3 regions of the Halanaerobaculum tunisiense genome follow, and region 2 is predicted to be linked to each of the others. Evidence: riboswitches for the same ligand, from Rfam matches in the RefSeq annotation. Region 2 holds a riboswitch; each other region holds the start of a gene.

Region 1 (4,267 bases), on a different contig from region 2:
ACAATCAATTCCATTCTAGCTACTAATGAATTAGGTTTATCAGTCGGATTATCCTGACCAAAAGGTACAAAATAAATATGGGGCGTACTTAAGACTAAACCTAAATTTTGAGCATTATTGCCTAAAGCATCATTAGTAGCAATAGCCAAGACAACAGGCCGACTATTTCTTAGTTGGGCTTTTACTGCCATAGTAACTGTTGTATCAGTAATTCCATTAGCAATCTTAGCTGTAGTATTTCCTGTACAAGGAGCAACAACCAATAAATCCAATAGTCCTTGCGGGCCAATAGGTTCTGCTTCTAGAATTGTAGTTATTGGTTCGTGACCAGTTATCTCAACTATCTGTTCTCTCCATTCTTCACTAGTTCCAAATCTAGTATCATGCTGTTGGACTGCTTCTGATAAGATAGGATATACAGTAGCCCCTTGCTCTACCAATTTTTCTAGAGCGGGAATAACTTTAGCTAATGTACAATGCGAACCAGTTAAAGCAAAACCAATAGTTTTATCTGCAACCTCCACAGACAAGCACCTCCCTAATTTAGTGTATAGTTGAGAATTGACAGTTGATAGTTAGAAACTCAAATCTAAACTACTCTCAACTATACACTATTAACTATAAGTCGAGGGATAACAGCACCTAATATCTCTCCAGCACTATCAGGAGCTACTTTACCAGGTAATCCTAAGGCTAATTCAGCTTGAATACCTAATTGTTCAGCAGCTGCAAAATCTGTCCCTCCTGGCGCAGAAGCCAAATCTATAATAAGGGTTTCTGAATCTACCTGCTCTAATACTGACTGCTCCAGCACCTCAACTGGTACTGTATTAAAGATAAAATCAGCTTTACTTATCTCAGCTGCTAAATCAGCAAAATCAACTGGAGTAAGGCCCATCTCTTTAGCTCGGGCTAAATCTTTATGTTTTCTTGCTACCCCAAAGGTAGTACTACCTAACCCCTGTAACATCCGCGCTAGGGTCAATCCTACTCTACCTAGTCCTAAAACAAAGGAATTATTGCCGTGTAAATTAATAGCTGACTCTCTAATTGCTAATTCAATCGCCCCTTCAGCAGTAGGTATAGCATTCAAAATAGCTACCTCATCTAAATCGGCTAATTCCACTAAGTTTAGCTGGTACTTAGCACACCAATTCTTGATCTGAGGGGTAGCAAACCCGATAAAGAATTTAGTACCTGGCTTTAATTGAGCAAAAAAATCTTCCTTTAATCTCACTTCCTGATTACTAAAGGTCTTCTTGATTTGGTGTTGCTGATCCACTCCAGTCATAGGAGCAATAACTGCAGCTAGATCTGGAGATAATTCTTGCAGAGAATCCACTATAGTAATCCCAGTTGGCTGAGTAGCCGGGTCACCTAGTACTTCTAGCTTAGCTCCTGTAGTATTTAAGATAGATAGTAACTTAAGTTCTCTCTGATCTCCACCTAGTAGAGCCAATTTCTTTCCTGTTAGATTATGACTCACTAGCTATCCCTCCTTTTCTTAACACCATTATATGTAACAAACTTCTAAGTAGTGCTTGTCTGGTTTAATTTTTTTATAAATCAAGTAAATTTTCTAATCCATAAACAACTCCCTCAACTGTAGAACACCGTCTGATAGCTAACTCAACTCCGGGCATAAAGGACTTCCGGTTAATAGAATCATGCTGGAGTTTGAATGTCTGACCTTCACCACCAAAGATAACTTCTTGGTGGGCTACTAAACCTGGCAACCGAACACTGTGAATATTAATTCCATCTTGTTGACCACCTCGAGCTCCTGTTAATTCCTCTATTTCTTCTATTGCTTGCTCTGTACTATCTAAGTTCTCATTAATCAACTCTGCTGTCTTAAGTGCTGTTCCTGAAGGAGCATCTAATTTATTATTATGATGAAGTTCAATAATCTCTACATCATCCATAAACTTAGCTGCTTGCTGGGCAAAATTCATCATCAGGACAGCTCCAATAGCAAAATTAGGAGCAATTACAACTGTATTAGCTCCTTGATTCAAGTCTTCAATCTGAGCTAAATCTACTTCAGTAATTCCAGTAGTCCCTACTACAATATCCACCCCTTGCTCTAAAGTAGTCTTAATCTGCTCCATTACTATCTGGGGAGTAGTAAAATCCACTACTACATCAGGGTTAACCTCTTTTAAAGTAGCTTCTAAATCCTCTCTAATCTTAACTGGTTCCTCCTCTAATCCTAATAATTGGTTGATATCCTGACCTACCTGAGATACATCTACGGCACCAACCAACTTAAAATCCTCTACTTCAGCTACCATCTCCACTACTGCTTGCCCCATTTTCCCATTAGCTCCCGAAACTAAAACTTTAGTTGCCACTTTATCACCTCTTTGATTGATTTAATTACCAGATTGAATAATTTAATTAGCAAATAACAAAAGCGATTGGTAGCTACCAATCGCTTCGCAATCGAAACGATAAGATAGCACTTCACTAGAAGTCTAGCGACAGTTTTGTATCTCTTAAATACAAACCCAGTTTAACTCTAATTATAATCAGAGTTAAACTTCGGCAATAACTCCTTTCATTATCCAAGTTAGCTCCAGATAACTACTGATAATTATTGCACCTCAATCTTACCCTTATTATTTACTTAGACTGTCTATTATATTGTCTAATATTTAATCGACTTTGTCAAGCCTAAAAGGATAAAAATGTTAGATCATTGCTAGCTACATCATCTCCAGAGGCAAGTCTACAATTATTATCTCCGTTCCTATTTTAACTATTGCATCCCAAGGGACCTCTAACTCCTCTCCTCGACTAAAAAAACCTCTTTGGATAGGTAATAAGATAGACTCTAAAGCACCTGTCTTGCTATCAAAGACTAATTCTGTCTCATTAATCAAACCTAACCGTTCTCCATTATGTAGATTTATAACTTCCTTTCCTTCTAACTCACTAAGTCTCATTTAACCACTCCTTTCTGACAGATTAGAGCTAAGAGACTTTAAACACCTGTATGTCCATAACCACCTGTTCCTCGTTGGGTAGCAGTTAAATCAGTTACTTCTTCCCATTCTACTCTTTCGTACTCTTCTATAATTAGCTGGGCTATCCTAGCACCCTGGTCTACTTGATAAGGCTCTGAACCATGATTAATCAAAACAACTCCTAGCTCTCCTCTATAAGCGGGATCAATAGTTCCTTCAGCATTTAAGACTGTAACTCCCTGGCGGAAAGCAAGTCCACTTCTAGGGCAGATCTTGCCCATATAACCACTAGGTATTTCTAAAGCTAGACCAGTTTTAAATAACTTATACTCTCCAGGCTGTAAAATTTTAGCTTCAATTGAGTGCAAATCAAGTCCCGCATCTTCCTGACTCCCGTGTTGATATTCTGGTAAAATAGCTGCTTCATCTAATTTTTTAATTTTAAGTTTCATTTAAATTCCTCCTTTAGATATTTTGAAGTTTACTTAGTCTTAATCATAAACTGAAGTTATTCAGTTTCCTGTAACTTCTTCTGGGCCAATTCCTCTTTTCCTGCTTTCTGACCTAAAATAACCACTTTTAATCTAACTCCTTGTAGCTGAGCTCGAATAATAACTGGACTAGCTAATTTATTCTTAAATTTAAGATCAAAATAATCCCAAGCTACAGTAGCATCTTGCCCTTCTGGCACATAGCCTACATCCCGAGAGTGGAAATGGCGCTCTATGATCTTAAGTTCATCAACTGCTGGTATAGCATTAAATAAAGTACTGGACACCTGGCAGATGCCACCTCCTACTCCTGTAGTCACCTGACCATCAATAATTTCTGGGCCTTCTTGAAAGCCATTCTCCTTAGTCCGCGGGCCAACTACTTGATTAAAAGAAAATACCTCTCCGGGAGCAACCAACTGATTATCAATCAGCTTAGTAGCTAATTTAATATTAGCCTTCCGACTTTGACTGCCAGTTACTATGGTGCTATAACTACTTAATTCATAGTTGATTTTTTCAATCTCTGCTGCTTTTAAATAAGGTTCTAGAGAATACATAACAGGTTCGATTTTACTGTCTGGCTTTGCTGTATAAATCCGATTCAAAGTAGCAGTAATATCCACTATCTGGCCCTTAACTGCTGGCTTTATCTTGCCTGTAGCAGCATCAAGCCGAGCCGGTAAGGGATAACTAGTCAACTGTGAAGTTTTATTATGAACTAAATCCTCCACTTCTACAGGAAGGTAACCACCTAAATTTTGATCTCTAAAATAAACATCCTCTTCTACTCCCCCAAAAAAACGA
Region 2 (4,267 bases):
GGACATTACATCCTTAATTAAAACAGCAGGATTAATCTTTTCCCGAGCTACTTTTAGCACCTCCTGCTCCCAAATTAATAAATCACATCTCTCTTCACACTTCATAGTTGCCGAAGCAGCTCGATTATGGCCGCCTCCACCGAAATGATTTAGTATTTCTCCTACATTAATATTATCCTGATTACTACGCCCGATAACTAATACCTTATTTTGATCAGTAAACTTAACTAAAACAAACAAAGCATCACAATTATGTAGATCATTTAACTTCTGGGCCAACAATGATATATCAGGAATGTACTCACTAACCTCAGCCTGGAAAGTATCAATCTTTAACCCTTTAACTGAAATCTGGTGAATAGAATCGAGTAGTTTATTAAATAATTTCTGTTGTTTCCGGTCTAAGGAATAATCCATATACTCCTCTACAATCTCTAAGTCAGCTCCCCGGTTTAATAGAGCTGCTACTATTTGAGCATCTAGAGCAGTAGTACTCTTATAAATTAAACTGCCTGTATCCTCATAAATCGCTAAAGCAAATAAAGTAGCTTCAAAGGAAGTAATTTCTAACTCTGCCCTAAGAAGTTTATCAACTAAAATAGTAGTAGTAGCCCCCACTGACTTAACAATTCGATTCTGATTCTGTTCTTCCTCTTCTTCGTGGTGATCATAGATTAAAACCTTAACCTCTTCTTGAGCAAATAAATCAGCTAAATCTCCTGTTCTCTCTGGTAGCTGATTATCCACCATAATAATTCTAGATACCTGAGATTTATCCAACTCACTAGTATGCTTAACAGGTATCCGATCTTTATATAAAGTCATAAACTCTTTTACATTATTAGCTAACTTACCAGGAAACACCATAGTAGCCTCAGGGTATAACTTCTGCACTGCTACCATAGCCCCTAATCCATCAAAATCAGTCCGTTGATGACTTGTAATTAATTTCATCATATCACCTAGCACTCTATATTATTTACTAATTAGTCATTAGCTATCGACCACACATATTCCTCACACTCAAACTAATAATCTACCAGGGTTTATATTATACCACAAACAACCTTAAAAAAAAAGCAAGAACGCTCTAAGGCGCTCTTGCTTAATTTATAATTAAATCCTTCTTAAACTAATTACTTAAGTCTCTCGGGCACTACATCATTACTAATTAAATCTTGATAGCTTTCTGGTTTAACAATCCAATCTATACTATCCTCACCTAATAATAAGACACCTGGTCTTGGTAGTCCGTTATAATTACTACTCATAGAATAACCATAAGCACCAGTACAGGAGGTTAATAACACATCTCCTGGTTCAGCCTCTGGTAATTTTATATCTTTAATCAAGATATCGCCTGATTCACAGCACTTACCAGTGATTGTTACCTCTTCCGTTGGATCTTGGTCAGCTTTATTAGCTATAGTAGCTTCGTACTGGGCATCATAAAGAGCTGGTCTAATATTATCAGGCATCCCGCCATCAACAGCTACATACTTTCTGATCTCAGGAATCTCCTTAATCGAACCAACCCGATAAATAGTAGAACCTGCAGTCCCCACTATTGAGCGACCTGGTTCATTAATAATCTTCGGCAAGGGCATATCTAATTTCTCGCAAGTCTCCCTAATTGTCTTAGTAACAATTTCAGCGTACTGGTCAATACTTGGTTTATCCTCTTCTGCAGTATAAGGAATTCCAATTCCGCCACCTAAGTTTAACTTCTCCATTACTAAACCAGTTTCTTCTTTTACTTCTTCTACAAAGTCCATCATAATCTCAATTGCTTTCCCAAAGGACTTTAGCTTAAAGATCTGAGAACCAATATGACAGTGTAAACCAGTCAACTTAACATTTTCTAACTCTTTAGCTTGCTTAATAACTTCTAGGGCTAAACCATTTTGGACTCCTACCCCAAATTTAGAATCAGTCTGTCCGGTCTGGATATAACTATGAGTGTGGGCCTCAATCCCTGGAGTTACCCGCAATAAAATCTCCTGGGTCATATCTTGCTTACCAGCTAACTGATTTAATAATTCTAATTCATATTGGTTGTCCACCACAAAGGTGCCAACTTCGGCATCTAAAGCCAATTCAATTTCATCAGGAGTCTTATTGTTACCATGAAAATAAATCTTCTCCACTGGAAAATCAGCTTCTAAAGCAGTATATAACTCCCCCCCAGAGACTACATCCAAACCTAGTCCTTCTTGGTTAATAATTCTAGCCATAGCAGTTGATAAAAAGGCTTTACTAGCATATAAAGTCTCTGAATTAGGATACCATTTCTCAAAAGCCTCTCTATAAGCTTGACAATTATTTCTGATTTCCTCTTCGTCTAAAATGTATAAAGGCGTACCATACTCCTCAGCAATATCTACTACATCATGACCAGCTACTTCTAAATTTCCTATCTGATTAATATTCATTGTTCCTTGTAATTTCATAACTATAACTACTCCTTTCTCCCTACTCAAATTAACTACTAAATTTAAAATTAAAAAAACGGTTATGAGCTCCCTCATAACCGCATTAACTTCTAATATACAGCATATAAGATAGCTCTTCACATTAATTGTGACAGTACTATAACCATTAATTTATAGTACCAACCTTAAGTCTTGTGCTATACTTAAGATTTCGGCAATAGCTACTTCACTTTAGTTCCAAGTCATTATTGCTATTGCACCTCTATCTTTTAATTATTTAATTCGCAATTAGAATAACATACTTATTATCTTCTGTCAATTTTTTTGCAAAAATTATCTCTAACTTCTCCTAATACTATCTTATTTAATTTTTCTTAAAATGTCTAAGTCTAAATTTCACTCCTATATCTTTAGCTAACTCTCTACAAGATTCTACATCAACTATAGAATAATCAACTACAGAAACAATAACTTTAGGAATAAATTTTTTAGCCTCTTTTATAAATTTAACTACTCCTGGAAAAGCATCTAATTTAAATTTAGATTGACAAATCTGCTGATAAGTTTCAGCATTAGATGCATTTAAACTAATTGATATTTGATCTATAATTCCCGCTAATTCAGGTACTACATTTTTATTATGAATTAAATTAGCTTGCCCATTAGTATTAATTCTAATAGGAATCGGCGAATAATTATCTTTTAAATAACGGCTTATTTTAATTACATTATTTAATCTAATTAATGGTTCTCCATAACCACAAAAAACGATTTCCTTATATTCTGCAGCATCTCCTATTTCATCTATTACCTGTTTAGCTGTTGGTTCTTTATCAAGCCTTAAATTATAACCACCAACACCATCTTTAAAGTTTTTAATACAAAACTTACAATCATTACTACATTGATTGGTTAAATTAATATACAGTTTATTATCTAATTGATAAGTTATTGTCATTTTATCCCTCCTTCAAATCAATAACTAAGATACTGACTACTTAAATAATCAGCACCTTAGTTATTGATGATCTTTCTTAAAAGTAAAATATTTCTTTTAAACTAATCAGCCTAAGCTATTATATCATATGCCAAAGAATTAAATTAGTTTTTTTACTTTAGTTACTTTTTCATTCTTAATATAAACTCTAGGTATTCTTTTACTTACCATACAAACTACTTCATAATTAATAGTACCTATTCTATTAGCTAATTCAGTTGCTGTAATTTCTTCATTTCCGCTTTTTCCAATAAGAACCACCTCATCTCCAACCTTTACAGCACCAACTTCACTTACATCTATCATAAATTGGTCCATACATATATTTCCTATTACTGGGGCCTTCTCTCCATTAACTAAAACATAACTATTAGATGAAAGTAACCTACAATATCCATCATCATATCCTAATGGTACAGTAGCTATTTTTGTATTCTTCTTAGTTGTATAAGTTCGTCCATAACTAATATCCGTCCCAGGGGGAACTTCTTTTACATGAGCCACTCTAGCTTTTAATCTCAACCCTGGTTTTAAATCTAATTCTTTATTTACTTCATCAGATGGCCAAAGGCCATAAGTTATAATTCCTGTTCTAACCATATCAAAATAAGTTTCTGGAATGTCTAAAAATGCCGCACTATTAGCACAATGTTTAATTGGAATTTCTATTCCTTTTTTCTTTAAATCACTTATAACTTTTTTAAATTTATTTAATTGTTGATAAGTATAAGTCTTATCTTCTTCATCAGCTACTGAAAAATGTGTATAAATCCCTTCTATTATTAAATTAGGTAACTCTTTTATCTTGCTTATAAAATTTATAGCCTCATCAGGCTGA
Region 3 (4,267 bases), on a different contig from region 2:
TCGTGCTGATTTATCTTGAACAGCAGAAAAAGATAAAATATCCAGGTTATTAATTCCCACTAATAAACCTAACAAACAGATTACTAATGTAATTAAAGTTATATTCTGCTTTAACCTCATTAAAATCCCTCCTTTTTTCAACTTAAAATCCATCATCTTCTTAGTATAATCGTATTCCTAATTTATTTTTTTATTACTTAAAATTAAAAATCCCAGCGGGAAATCCGCTGGGATCTGGACAAACTAGGCAACTCGTTCTTTATCTTCTGTTGTAACTTCCACTTCTTCAACTTGCGAACCATAGAAATTAACCAATAAATATAAAGCAATACATCCTAGGGCTAATAACGGAAAAACTACCCAATAAGGCAGATCAAATCCAGCTGGTAGAAAACCAAATACTATTGATACTGCTCCTACCATTAGAGCATAAGGTAATTGCGTATTAACATGATCAATATGGTCTGCTGCTGATGCTGTGGAAGACATTATTGTAGTATCTGAAATAGGACTACAGTGATCTCCTAGTACACAACCAGTTAATACTGAACCAATTGTTGGTAACATAGGTGCTCCAAATTCAAAGGCCATAGGAATAGCTAACGGCATAATAATTGCGTTAGTACCCCAAGAAGTACCTGTAGAAAAAGCTACTATAGCAGGAATAATAAACATCATTGTTGGTAGCAAATAAGGAGGGATGAATCCTTTAGTCATAGCTACAATATAATCTGCTGTGCCTAGTTTATCAATTACTGTTCCTAGTGACCAAGCTAAAATTAAAATTCCACAGGCTGTAGCTAATGCTTTAGCCCCATTCACCCAACTATCCACTACTTCTTCGACTGCTAAATTAGATTTAAATAACGCCAAAAGACCTGCTACTAGAGTACCACTAAAGGAAGCCCATAATAATACGACACTAGAATCAGCATCACCAAAGGCTTGTCTAATACTTACATCTGCTGCCATACCTCCACCATCATACCAAAGACCAATTAAAGCAATTATAATTACTGAAATAATAGGTAAAAAGGCATCATGCCACTTCATATTATTATTTTCTTTGTGCTCCATATCTGTTAATTCTTCTGAAGCCATTGGGCTAGCTCCATCAGCTAATAATTTACCTGTAGTTCTAGCTCTATTTTCTGCTTCCCACATTGGCCCGAAGTCTTTACCAGTCTTAATTATTATAAAGACCATTACCAAAGCTAAGATACTATAAAAACGATACGGGATTGTTTTGATAAAAGTAGAATAAACATTAGCTTCAATTCCTAACTTAGAAAAAGCATCTTGGATTAAGCCCATCTCATAACCTACCCAAGTAGAAATAAAAGCCATACTAGTTACTGGAGCAGCAGTACAATCAACAATATAAGCTAATTTTTCTCGAGAAACTTTCAGTTTGTCAGTAATTGACCGCATTGTATTTCCTACAATTAAACTATTAGCGTAATCATCAAAAAAGATCAAAATCCCCATAATCCAAGTAGCTAATTGGGCTCTTTTAGCTGTTTTAGCCTTCTTAGCTATAAAATCAGCAATGGCATTAGTAGCTCCTGATTTAGTAATAATCCCTACCATACCTGATAAAATCAATAAGAAAAGTAAAATAGATGCATTCCAAGAATCTGTTAAAGAGCCTACAATATAAGTATCAAGAGTCTTCATAAATCCTACCAATGGGTTAAAATCAGCTAAAATAGTTGCTCCGACAAGTAAACCAGTAAATAAAGAAATCAACACTTCCTTACTCCACCAAGCTAACAAAATAGCTAGTAACGGTGGTAATAATGATAATATACCATAACTTTCCATGTTCTTTCCTCCTTGTTATAAATATTAATGACCATTAAAAAAACTCTGGAAAGTTTTTCACTCACCAGAGCTGTCAGTTGCTAATCGGTGAGATAGTACTCCACTAATAGATAGCGACAGTCTTATATCTATTCGATATAAGACCAACAGATTGACTGTTTCGGCAATTATCCCTTTCCCTTTATTAGGTATTCTTGATAATTGCACCCTCTATCTCAATTATTCAGTTTGCTAAGACAGTATAACATATATGAGCAATTTGTGCAAATAGAAACTATAAACTTAATTTACCGCAAGAGTAATTAATTTTTCTTGCTGGGTAGATAAAAAGACTACTTGATTGATTTCATCTTTAGTGAGTGGTACTTTAACAACATCCTGCGGATAAGTAATTACTTGGGTTACACTTTCTTCTGGAGCTGGGCCAACTGCTTTAACAGTTACATACAGCTTTTTTTCTTGCTGTCTGATTTCTTTAATTTTAATCTGATAACCTCCTGAAGGTTGTTTACCTAATGTAACATAGACTGCTAGTCCAGTTTCTAATTCTAAATTCTGGATTCCTCTTAGTTCGCCTCTTAAACTTTCTATATTTTGCGGTGTAATTACAGTAGCCTGCTTTTGGTTAAGGTAGTTACCAGTAAACTGGTCTCCATCTAATTTTGTTTGATCCTGATAGATTAACTCTCCTTGATTTTGACAGCCAGTAATTACTAAAATCAGTACTATTAATAAACTAATCAGCACTTTCTGTCGCATAATTTTTCACCTCACAATCAAACTATAACTAGCTTATTATCTATTATATTATATTCTCTAAAACAATGCAATTTTAAAATTTTGGTACTAACTTTAAATTACATTTTTACAATATTTCGTGTAGGATATTAGATTACTACTTAAGACAAAATAATAATAAGTTTAACTTGTTAAGGAGGGAGAAATAATGCTTACTAGAATCAAGAATCAATTAAGTAATACTAGGCAGCAGGAACCTAAAAAAGATAATCTCTATTCAACATTACTCTTAACCTTTGCTGGTGCTTTTTTATTAGGCAAGGCTCTCAACTGGATGAAGAAAAGATAAACTAACAGCCAGGGTTTAAGCCCTGGCTCAGGTTTAAGAAGATACTACAACATCATATTTAGCCCAAAAACAACCAGAATAATACCTCCTAAATAATCTGCATATTTTTCCACCAAACTGAAGTTTTTAATGTAGTTAGCTATTACTAGAGAACTAAAAGTTAATAAACTAGTAACTACTCCAATGACAATAGTTTTACTAATGATTGTAACTAGATTTAAATTATAAAGAACGGAAAAACCAACTCCTAAAGCATCAATGCTAACACTAACACCTAAAATAATATAAGTCATAAAAGTAAGATTGTGGTAAATATAAGTTTCCTCTTGTTGATAACCTTCTTTAATCAAAAATAATCCTAATAATAAAATTATAAGCCCACTAACATAACCACTGATACTAAAGAAATGACTATCAATATAATTACCTACTATAGCTCCTAATAAAGAAAATAGAAATTGAAATAAACCAAAAGAAAAAATCAGCCCTAATTTCTCTTGCGACTTTATTTGACTACCGCAGCCTATTCCTAAAGCAACTCCAAAAGCATCTAAAGCTAATGCTATAGCAATCGGAATAACACTTATCATTTACTACCACACACCTTCTATTTATTAATCAGTAAAGAAATCAAAAATATTACTTAAAGTACTGGTATCTTCTTTAAAAAGTTCAGTATAACCACATTTGCTACAAGTTATTGTAGTAAATTTCTTACTTTGCACATCAAATAATTTAGATAAGCCCCCTCCAGTAGCAGAAAAGGTATCTGTCTCGTAATTATTATTGCTACATTTAGGACAAGTATAATCTGTAGTCATAGTCTCACCTCCAATTAGTGACATTATACATAAAATTAACGCTATTGTCATATTATAATGTTTGTGATACAATTTAAATATCAAAATTAACACTAAAAGGTGGAATGATAATGAAAAAAATAGGTATCTTAACAGATAGCACTTGTGATTTACCATCCGATTTACTAGATCAGTTACCAGTTAGTATGGTCCCGCTTAAAATTATCTATTCGGATCAAGAGTATCGTGATAAGGTTGAAATCCAGCCCCAAACAGTTTATGACCAACTAGTTACTGAAGTTCCTACTACTTCTATGCCAGCTCCTGAAGAAATAAAGGATAAACTTCTTAATCTACAAGAAGCAGGCTATACTCATATAATTGCACTCCATATTTCCAGTGGCTTAAGTGGAACTTATAATCTAGTCCAAATGGTCAGTCAACAACTAGAAGATATCACAGTAGAAGTTATTGATTCTAAAGCACTATCAATGGGCCTAGGTAGTGTTGTCTTATATGCTGCTGATTTAATCAAGCAACAAGTACCTTGGCCCGA

The links. Region 2 has a riboswitch for lysine ahead of lysA (diaminopimelate decarboxylase). Riboswitches for the same ligand answer to the same signal wherever they lie in the genome.
Region 1: another riboswitch for lysine. It lies ahead of dapB (4-hydroxy-tetrahydrodipicolinate reductase); the one in region 2 lies ahead of lysA (diaminopimelate decarboxylase).
Region 3: another riboswitch for lysine. It lies ahead of ACYQ3D_RS09070 (Na+/H+ antiporter NhaC family protein); the one in region 2 lies ahead of lysA (diaminopimelate decarboxylase).

Annotation. Positions count from the first base shown of each region.
Region 1 is NZ_BAAHYI010000003.1:200,364-204,630, forward strand. It holds gene ACYQ3D_RS03995 (dipicolinate synthase subunit B) at 1-524, opposite strand, end outside; gene dpsA (dipicolinate synthase subunit DpsA) at 605-1,486, opposite strand; gene dapB (4-hydroxy-tetrahydrodipicolinate reductase) at 1,560-2,354, opposite strand; lysine riboswitch at 2,452-2,618, opposite strand; gene ACYQ3D_RS04010 (YlmC/YmxH family sporulation protein) at 2,709-2,948, opposite strand; gene dut (dUTP diphosphatase) at 2,987-3,421, opposite strand; gene ACYQ3D_RS04020 (VanW family protein) at 3,478-4,267, opposite strand, start outside.
Region 2 is NZ_BAAHYI010000015.1:40,129-44,395, reverse strand. It holds gene ACYQ3D_RS11485 (CBS domain-containing protein) at 1-957, opposite strand, end outside; gene lysA (diaminopimelate decarboxylase) at 1,137-2,450, opposite strand; lysine riboswitch at 2,555-2,705, opposite strand; gene ACYQ3D_RS11475 (TatD family nuclease-associated radical SAM protein) at 2,797-3,390, opposite strand; gene alr (alanine racemase) at 3,529-4,267, opposite strand, start outside.
Region 3 is NZ_BAAHYI010000009.1:81,216-85,482, forward strand. It holds gene ACYQ3D_RS09065 (vWA domain-containing protein) at 1-120, opposite strand, end outside; gene ACYQ3D_RS09070 (Na+/H+ antiporter NhaC family protein) at 244-1,824, opposite strand; lysine riboswitch at 1,910-2,045, opposite strand; gene ACYQ3D_RS09075 (protease complex subunit PrcB family protein) at 2,107-2,583, opposite strand; gene ACYQ3D_RS09080 (hypothetical protein) at 2,771-2,911, shown strand; gene ACYQ3D_RS09085 (manganese efflux pump MntP) at 2,956-3,501, opposite strand; gene ACYQ3D_RS09090 (zinc ribbon domain-containing protein) at 3,526-3,732, opposite strand; gene ACYQ3D_RS09095 (DegV family protein) at 3,843-4,267, shown strand, end outside.